DNA from 2 places in the Paraburkholderia sp. A1RI-2L genome. Region 1 is predicted to be linked to the other one. Evidence: riboswitches for the same ligand, from Rfam matches in the RefSeq annotation. Region 1 holds a riboswitch; the other holds the start of a gene.
What was found. Region 1 has a riboswitch for cobalamin ahead of cobW (cobalamin biosynthesis protein CobW). Riboswitches for the same ligand answer to the same signal wherever they lie in the genome.
Positions count from the first base shown of each region.

Region 2: linked by a shared signal. The riboswitch ahead of PWP93_RS27370 (TonB-dependent receptor domain-containing protein) and the one ahead of cobW (cobalamin biosynthesis protein CobW) in region 1 are both predicted to bind cobalamin.

Region 1 covers NZ_JARBTA010000002.1:1,226,384-1,231,003, reverse strand. Annotated here, with positions in the region: gene cobN (cobaltochelatase subunit CobN) at 1-750, opposite strand, end outside; gene cobW (cobalamin biosynthesis protein CobW) at 773-1,882, opposite strand; cobalamin riboswitch at 2,005-2,287, opposite strand; gene PWP93_RS20425 (cobalamin biosynthesis protein) at 2,353-2,991, shown strand; gene cobO (cob(I)yrinic acid a,c-diamide adenosyltransferase) at 2,978-3,580, shown strand; gene PWP93_RS20415 (cobyrinate a,c-diamide synthase) at 3,583-4,620, shown strand, end outside.
Region 2 covers NZ_JARBTA010000003.1:915,403-920,022, reverse strand. Annotated here, with positions in the region: gene PWP93_RS27375 (H-NS histone family protein) at 194-799, shown strand; gene PWP93_RS27370 (TonB-dependent receptor domain-containing protein) at 1,057-2,940, opposite strand; cobalamin riboswitch at 3,240-3,437, opposite strand; gene PWP93_RS27365 (ribonucleotide-diphosphate reductase subunit beta) at 3,534-4,568, opposite strand; gene ubiM (5-demethoxyubiquinol-8 5-hydroxylase UbiM) at 4,572-4,620, opposite strand, start outside.

The sequences.
Region 1 (4,620 bases):
ATCGCGGCTCACGGCGTCCTTGAGCGACGTGATCGCAATCGGCAGCGGATTCAGCCCGCGTGCTTCCAGCGCATCGATGAGCGCGTCGAACACGGCCGTGTTCGCGGCCTGCAGATGCGCGCGATAAAAGAGGATCGCCACGACAGGCGCCGTGGCCTGCCAGCGGGCCTGCCAGTCGGCGGCCGTTGGCGTATCGCGTTCTGGATGGTAGAGCAGGGCATTGGGCACCGGCATCGGCAAGGCCGGTTCGTCGCCCCAGTCGAGCGCATGCCAGGCAATCGCGCGCATGAAGGCTTCGGCGTTGGCCGGTCCGCCCTCGCGCAGGTATCGCCACAGGCGTGTGCAGAACTCGGGACTGGCCGTGCTCTGCGCGATCAGGTTCGGATCTTCCTGGAGGTCGCCCGAGAACATCACGAGCATCTGTCCGCGTTTTTCCGCGAGATCGACGACCCGCTCGATGCCGTAGGGCCAGTAAGCCTCTCCGCCGAGGTGATCGACGACCACGACGCGTGCATGCTGCAGCACGTCGTCGACGTAAAAATCGACCGAAGCAGGCTGGCGCAGCCAGGTGACGTTCGCTAGCCTCAGGCTCGGAAACTCCGGCCCGAGCCGCTCGACGACGCTCGCCAGCAGCGACAGCGTCGTATCGGCCGAGCTGAGCACGACGATGTCGGCCGGACGTTGATCGATGCGGATAACGCCCGCCGTGTCGTCGACGAAGCCGCCCGGGACCGTTCGCAACAGGTGCATGCGATGCCTGCCGTGAATGCGCTCAGGCCGGCGCGGTGACAGACTGCGCGCCGGGAGCGGCATCAAGCGCGGCATCGAGCGCGGCGTCGAACGCGCGCTGAAGCACCGCTTGATCCAGATCCTCGCCGATCAGGACGAAGCGGCTCGTACGCGCTTCGTCATCGCGCCAGCGGCGATCGAAATAGCTGTCGAAGCGCGCGCCCACACCCTGGATCACGAGACGCATCGGTGCGCCCGGCAGCGCCGCGAAACCCTTCGCGCGATAGATCGTGTGGTGCTCGACCAACTGCCGCAACGCGGCGATTGCGGCATCGCGCGATGCAGGCGCGCCCGACACGACGACCGAGTCGAAATCGTCGTGATGGTGATCGGCATCGTGCGCCGAACCGTGATGATCGTGACGCTGATCGATCGTCTCCTCGGACGCCGAGTTCAGGCCGAGCAGCACCGGAAGATCGAGCCGGCCATTGTGGGCAGGGACGATCTTCACATGCGCGGGAATGTCTTCGCGGATCAACGCGGCCACGGCCGCCTGTTGCGCGCCATCGAGGAGATCGGTCTTGTTGAGCACGACGAGATCCGCCGCGCTCAACTGGTCCTCGAACAGCTCGTGCAGCGGCGATTCATGATCGAGATTCGGATCGGCCTTGCGCTGTTCGTCCACGGCCTCGGGATCTTCGGCGAACTGCCCGCTCGCGGCGGCCGGGCCGTCCACGACCGTGACCACCGCATCGACCGTGAAGCTGCCGCGGATCGACGGCCAGTTGAAAGCCTGCACGAGCGGTTTGGGCAATGCGAGCCCCGACGTCTCGATCAGCACATGGTCGATCTGGTCGCGTCGCTCGACGAGTGCTTCCATGACCGGGAAAAACTCTTCTTGCACGGTGCAGCACAGGCAGCCGTTCGCCAGCTCGTACAGTTGGCCTTCGGTTTGCTCGCCGGATTCATCGCAGCCGATCCCGCAGCCCTTGAGGATTTCGCCGTCGATCCCGAGCTCGCCGAATTCGTTGACGATCACGGCAACGCGCAGGCCGTTCGCGTTGGACAGGATGTGGCGCAGCAGCGTGGTCTTGCCGCTGCCGAGAAAGCCCGTGATGACGGTCACAGGAATCTTGCGCATGGAGGTGGACATGAAAGGTCTCGATGGCGGTGGTCGCGTGCAACATCACTCCCGTGCCGTTGCTGGCATGAGGCTTGAGGCGTGACGAAAACGCGTGATGAATGCGACGGTCGGCAGCGCGCCGCCTACCCGCAGCGCGTGTCGTCTTCTCCGGCCGGTCTCCGGGCTGGCGAAAAGCCGCTTCACCTTCCCGCGCGACCTGTGGATGCACAGGCGTTGTGCGCAGTGGTTTCGCACATACGTGGCACGTATGTGTAGAAGTCGGCCGTGTATCGCTCTCGAGCGACACGTTCGCTTACCGTTGCGGGGGCAGCACAGGTGGGGTCGCCGCAGCGCATCGCTGCATCGAACCGCTGTTTCCCGTTTAACTGCGCACGTCGGAACGCGTGCGCGAGCACCAGATTAGCCGGGAGTGTAGGTGCCGCGTGCGCGCCAGTCAAGAAACAGGCGAGCCTCGGGCCTTGCCGCGGGCGTGTGGTATCGTGAAAAAAGAGATCTTCGGCTATTTGCCTGTTGTTCACGGACAGGCAAGGTTTCATCCCCTTTCGTTTCATCCCCTTTCGACGCGCCTTCGAAATATGCATGCTCCTTCCGCCAGCCTCGGCTCGCCGGCGATTCTGGTGATCGGCAAAGTGGCGCCGCTGGCCCGCACCGATGCCCTGCCCCCTGCGGGGCGGCGACCGGGTCTGTTGACCATCGGCCTGGGCTTCCGGCGCGATGTCACTCCCGGCCAGATCGAGGCCGCCGTCCGGATGGCGCTCGGGATGCTGGAATCAGGCGACATGGCCGAAGTCATGTGCGTGGCTACACTGCAAGACAAAGCGCACGAGCCGGCCCTGCTGGCGTTCTGCGAGCAGCATCGGATGCCGCTGGTCGGCGTCCCGGCGGAGGAAATCCGTGTCTGTCTCGGCGAAAATCCGTCGCTCACGCGTTCGCCGGTTGCACGCGAGAAGCTCGGCGTCGCGGGTGTATGCGAGCCTTGTGCGCTGCTCGCTGCCCCCGGTGCCCGGCTGCTGCGCGGCAAGCTCGCGCTCGATGGCGTCACGGTTGCCATTGGCACGGTCAGCCCGATGCAGCCGGATCACACAGACAACAAACAAGGACATCATGAAGACCGATAGCGAATCCCATCTGCGCATGACCCAACGCCGTCGCGAAGGACACGAAAAGAAGCAGGCTGCCGCCACGCATGAAAAAGGCCTGCTGATCGTGCATACCGGCAATGGCAAAGGCAAGAGTACGGCGGCTTTCGGCATGGCCGTGCGAATGCTGGGCCACAACGAGCGTCTCGGTGTCGTGCAGTTCATCAAGGGCGCGTTGCATACGTCCGAGCGTGATTTTCTCGGCGCACATCCGATGTGCGATTTCGTCACGATGGGTGATGGCTATACATGGAACACGCAGAACCGCGAGGCCGACATCGCCACGGCCCGCAAAGGCTGGGATCAGGCCGTCGCAATGATCCAGAGCGGCAACTACCGGATGGTGATCCTCGACGAACTCAACACTGTCCTCAAGTACGAATACCTGCCGCTCGATGAAGTGCTCGCTGTGCTGAGCGCGCGTGGCCCGGCGCAGCATGTCGTAGTCACCGGCCGCCACGCGCCCGATGCGCTCATCGAGGCAGCCGATCTCGTCACGGAAATGCGCCTCGTGAAGCATCCTTATAAGGAACAGGGCGTAAAGGCGCAGAAAGGTGTGGAGTTCTAACCATGCCGTCCTGTCCAGCGCTGTTCGTCAGCGCGCCCGCATCGGGCCAGGGAAAGACCACGATCACGGCAGGCCTTGCGCTGCTGCACCGCCAGCTCGGCCGGCGCGTGCGCGTCTTCAAGACGGGACCGGACTTCCTCGACCCGATGATACTGGAGCGTGCAAGCGGCGCCCCGGTCCAGTCGCTCGACCTCTGGATGGCAGGCGAAGACGGGTGCCGCCGGCTGCTGGCCGAGGCCGCTGCGCAGGCGGATCTCATCCTGATCGAAGGCGTGATGGGACTCTTCGACGGCACACCCAGCAGCGCCGATCTCGCAGCTAAATTCGGCGTGCCCGTCGTCGCCGTGATTTCGGCGAAGTCGATGGCACAGACGTTCGGCGCCATCGCATTCGGTCTTGCGCATTACCGCACGGATGTGGCAATACATGGCGTGCTGGCCAATCATGTCAGTTCGGTGCGTCACGCGCAGATGATCCAGGCGGGCATGCCCGACGGGCTGCGCTGGCTCGGGCATCTCGCCCCATCCGCGCAGATGGCGCTGCCGGAACGGCATCTGGGGCTTCATCAGGCTGGCGAAATCGACCAGCTCGAATCGCGTATTGCCTTCACGGCCCAGGCACTCGCCGATACGGCGCTGGCCGAATTGCCCGCGGCTGTTTCGTTCGATGCAGCGCCGCACGATAGGCACCACGCGCAGCCGAGGCTGCTCGAAGGCACGCAGATCGCCATCGCTCGCGACGCAGCCTTCTCGTTCATCTATCCAGCGAACGTGAGCCTGCTGGAAAGCCTGGGCGCGCGCGTCGCGTTTTTCTCGCCGCTGGCAAACGAACCCGTCCCCAGTCATGCCGATGCGCTGTATCTGCCCGGCGGCTACCCCGAGCTTCATGCTGCCACGCTGGCCGGCAATGCAATAACCGCCACCAGCATCCGTGACCATGCAGCTGCCGGCAAGCCCGTGGTTGCCGAATGCGGCGGCATGCTGTATCTGCTCGAAGAGCTGACCGATACCGAAAATCGCTCCACTCCGATGCTCGGGCTG
Region 2 (4,620 bases), on a different contig from region 1:
GTCGAGTGAAAGGATTTGGAAGAATTCGATATCGAAATTGCCGTGGATTGAGTCTGCGAATCGTTGGGCCAATAGCAGTCGATTTGCATGTATTGTCGCTTTGCCGTCATAATTGGGTATGCCATGATGGCATTGCCTATATGGGCCAAGCCAAACTTCGACATGCAAACGAAGTTCAAACAGCTGCTTGGGGGTGGAATTCCTGACAGGGAGAATGAGTATGGTTACGTTGGACGCAATCAAGCTGAAGATTGCAAAGCTTGAGAAACAGGCGGTAGCGATTGCCGAAAAGCAATCGTCCATCGGTCTCGCGAGAATTCGCGATCTGATGCAAAAGCACGGTTTGAGCGTTGCCGATATCGAGCGCTTCGTTGGCAAAAGACGCGGCCGCAGGCCCGGCGTCAAGGCTGCGAATGGCGCAGCGAAAGCGCTGCATCCCAACGCACATCCGGTCGCGGCGAAATACGCCGATCCGAAAACCGGCGCAACCTGGAGCGGACGCGGGCGTGCACCCGCCTGGATTCGCGACGCCAAGGACCGCTCGAAATTCCTGATCACGGCGGGCGCGGCGCCCAGGGCGGCATCGGCCAAAGCCGCTGGCGTGAAGAAGGCCGTGGTGAAACGTGCGGCAGCAAAAAAGGCTGGCGCAAAAACCACCGCCGTTAAAAAAGCAGCGGCTGGCAGGCCTGGGCGCAAGAAAGCTGCTCCCGCAAAGAAAGCTGCAGCACCGCGCAAGATGACTGCAAGAAAGACACGCGCATCCGCGCCGGCCGCCGCAGCGCCCGCAACTGCAGCCTGATCCTTCTCTGATCGAACGCCTGGATCAAGCTGTTCGATAACTCACCTGACCGTAGCCGGTGTCACGCCATTCCCGAACGGGACAGCGCAACACAGGCTACCGGTGTCGCCGCAGATCGACTGGCGGCATCTTTTTTCCATCATCCTCAATTAACAATTTCCGTAATGCTGGGCCCGATTATTTCGGCCAGCATTTGCGTCATTACCATTTGCGCGCGGCAATTTCTGAAAGGCAGGTGTAATCGGTGCGGCGCGCAATCAGAATGTATAGGTGAGTTTGCCGAACGCGGTCCGGCCGAGGCTGTTATAGCCGTACGTGGTCATGTACTGCCGGTTGAACAGATTCGATATCGACGCGGACAGCAACAGGTGCGCATTCACCTTATACGAAGCACGCAGGCTCACCGTCGTGTACGACGGCAAATACAGCGTATTGAACTGATCGTCGAAGGTCGAGCCGCCGTAAAGCAATGACACGCCCGTGTTGAGCGCGTGGAGGTTGAATTCGTCCCACGTATGGTCGACGCTCAGGCTCACGGTTTGGCGCGGGCGGCGATTGAGCCAGGTCTGGTCGGTCACGTCCTGCGGATTCAGAATGCCGATCGCCAGACTCACGGGTGTGGACGCCCCGAGCGTGCCCTTGTACGAGAGGTCGAGCCCCTGAATGTGCGCACGCCCGACGTTTACGGGCAGAAAGGTCTGCGAATCGTAGGTGATGAGGTCGTGCACGCGCGTGTCGTACACGGCGGCCGTGAAGGTGCCGTACGACGTGTTGGCATCGAGCGCCGCTTCGATCGTGTCGCTGCGTTCTGGCTGGAGGTTGGGGTTCGCGTAGCCCGGATAGTACAGATCGTTGAAGGTCGGCAGCCGGAACGCGTTGCCATAGGAAACGCGCGCTGTGTAGACCGGCGTGATCGCCCACGAGAGCGCGGCGTTGCCCGTATTGACGGCCTGCCCCTGGACGATCTCGTGGCGTCCGGCGAGGAACAGCGTCACGTCGCCGAGCGTTGCCGACTGGTGCAAAGAGACTGCGGAGTCGTTGCGCGCCGGCAAGCCGCTGGGCACCTCGACGGGCAAGTAGGCCAGTTCGCGCGAGAAGTCGTAGGCGAGCTTGGTTTCGCCTGAAAGCGGCTGCCCGAACAGCGTGTGCCCACGCTCCTGATGCGTGATCGAAGTCGACGTGGAGAAGCGCGTCGAGTCGAATTGATCGGTCGGTATCGCGGGATCGTTCGAGTAGATGAACTGGCGATCGGTTGCGTAGCCCACCGACTGGTCGAATTGCGTGAACGGCGTGATGTCGAGGTGAAACGCCGCGCCGGTCGTGAGTTGATGGTCGCGCTGCCGGTCGTTGCCGCCCGCGTTGTCATAGGACAGATCGGACTGGTGATACAGCGCAAATGTGGAAATCGACCAGTTGTCGTGCGCATAGCCAAGCCGCCCATTCACGTCCTGGGCGTGATACGGATTGCGGCCGTCCTCGTGACCGTAGGCCCAGGGCCGGGTCGCGTCGATGCCCGCGGTGTTGTAGTCGTGCAGCCCCAGTGAATACGTGAGGCCTTCGAGCGCCGCGAGCGGTCCGCTCGAGGGCACGGTGCCCGAGGTGCTCAGCATCGTGTCGAAGGTCTTGTTGGACCCGCCGCCGAACGACACCGTGGTCCGGTTCGGCTGATTCGACGCGTGGCGCGTGAAGAGTTGCACGACGCCGCCCACGGCGTCCGCGCCGAACGAGGCGGCAGCGGGGCCCGAGATCACCTCGACGCGGTCGAACGCATCGGTCGGCAGGTCGGCCCATTCGGGCATGCCCGTGGTCACGGAGCCAATGCGGATCCCGTCGATGAACACGGCCACCTGCTCGGGCGACGAGCCGCGAATGCTCACCGAAGCCAGCGAGCCCGGCCCGCCGCTTTGCGACACGGTCACGCCCGGCAGCGTGGCGAGCGCCTGCGTGATGCTCGGGTCGGCGGGCGAGAGGCGGTCGAGGTCTTCGCGCGTGAGCACTTGCGTGCTCGCGTAGCGCTGGTCGAACGATTGCGGCAGATGCTGGGTGTCGCCGACCACGAGGATGTTCGACAGCGTGGTGTCGTTGTCCGAGGCGGCGGATTCGGTGGATGCGGCGGCGGCCGGCGGCTGCGTCGCGGGCATCGTGGGCGTCACGGGCGCGGCAGCGGCAGCGCTGTGCCATGCATAAACGCTCATGGCGCACGCGGCGGCGAGATGGCGGAGTTTCGGCCGGCGGTCTTGTCCGGAGCCGCCGGGAGCCGGCGGAATGTAGCTTGTGCGCTGGCCAAAGCGTTCGTCAATGCAGCGGCAACGGGCTTCCTGGGCGGAAGCCGTTTCAATCGTGGTGGACATGCAACTGATCCTGAGGTCGGGCTGTCCTTGCAACGGGCGACCGCGCACGGGCGGTGCTTGCGCATCGGGACACCCCGCCCCGTGCGGCTGCTTGGACCTCGGTCGATGGCAGGTCTCCTGGCTCGCGGGTCGACGCCCCTTGCCGGCCTTCCCGGTTTCCCAGTGGCGCGTTTGGCATGGACTTGCCGCTCACAGTTGCGGGGGCAGCCGCAGACTCGGGGTCGGGGGCGGCCCCACTGCGTTCCCTTTTGATCCCGTCGCCGGGAACCATCAGGGCGCAAGGGTAATGGCCGCGCGTGGCGGGCGTCAACCCGATATGCATCGGGCGTTGTGAAAACGCCCTTGGGCGCGGGCCCAAGGGCACGGCGATTCAGCCCCGAGGCCTAATTCCAGTCCAGCGCGCCGCCCGTCTGATACTCGGTCACGCGAGTTTCGAAGAAATTCTTCTCCTTGCGCAAATTGGCCTGCTCGTCGAGCCAGGGCAGCACGTTTTCGGCACCGGGAAACGGCGCGGGCATCTCCAACTGACCTGCGCGACGGTTCGCGATGTAGCGGAACTGTGCGCAATGCAAATCGGCCGAGTAACCCAGAATCGGCTCGCGCAGGATATAGCCCGCATAAGCCGTTTCCGCCGCATCGGCTTCTTCCCAGATCCGTTGCACGGCGCGCGGATCGAGTTGCAGGTTTTCCTCCTCCAGTAGCTGCCGGATGACGCGGATGCCAAAGCCGCAATGCAGCACCTCGTCGCGCATGATGTACTGGAACTGCTGCGCGGTCGCCTTCATCAACCCGCGCCGCTGGAGCGCGAACACCGGCGTAAAGCCGTTGTAGAACCAGCAGCCCTCGAACACGGCCGCGAAAAACAGGTAGGCGAGCGCGAATTCGTGCAGCGTGTCGCGGTTCGAGAGGTCGAGGCCGGGCGCCAGAATGCGTTCGAGCCGCTGGTTCGCGAGCGCGATCTTGGCGTGAATTTCGGGCACGACGCGATAGCGGTTATAGATTTCCTGCTGGTCAAGCCCGAGTGTTTCGATGCAGTGCTGGTAAGTCCAGGTATGCAACGCTTCTTCGTAGACCTGGCGAGCCTGATAGATTTGCAATTCGGGCGCGGTCATCTTTTCCATTACCGCGAGCCCGATATTGCGCATCGCCAGAATGTCCGACGTGGTGAGGTAGGCGAGCACGTTTTCGAAAACGTGTCGTTCCGTTTCGGTCAGGCGCTGCTGGTAATCGTGCACGTCGTCGCTCATGGAAATTTCGAGCGGCGTCCAGTGATTGCGGTTCGCGCTCAGAAAGCACTCCCACGCCCACGGATAGCGAAACGGCGCGAGCTGATTGATATCTCCGCGGCCGTTGACGACGCGCTTGTCTTCGGCGCGCGTGGCTTGCTGCTGCGCATGGGTTTTGCCGTTGCTGGTCATGGCTCAGAGCCCTCCCGCCAGGTAAGCGGCCACGCCTCGCTTGAAGGGACGT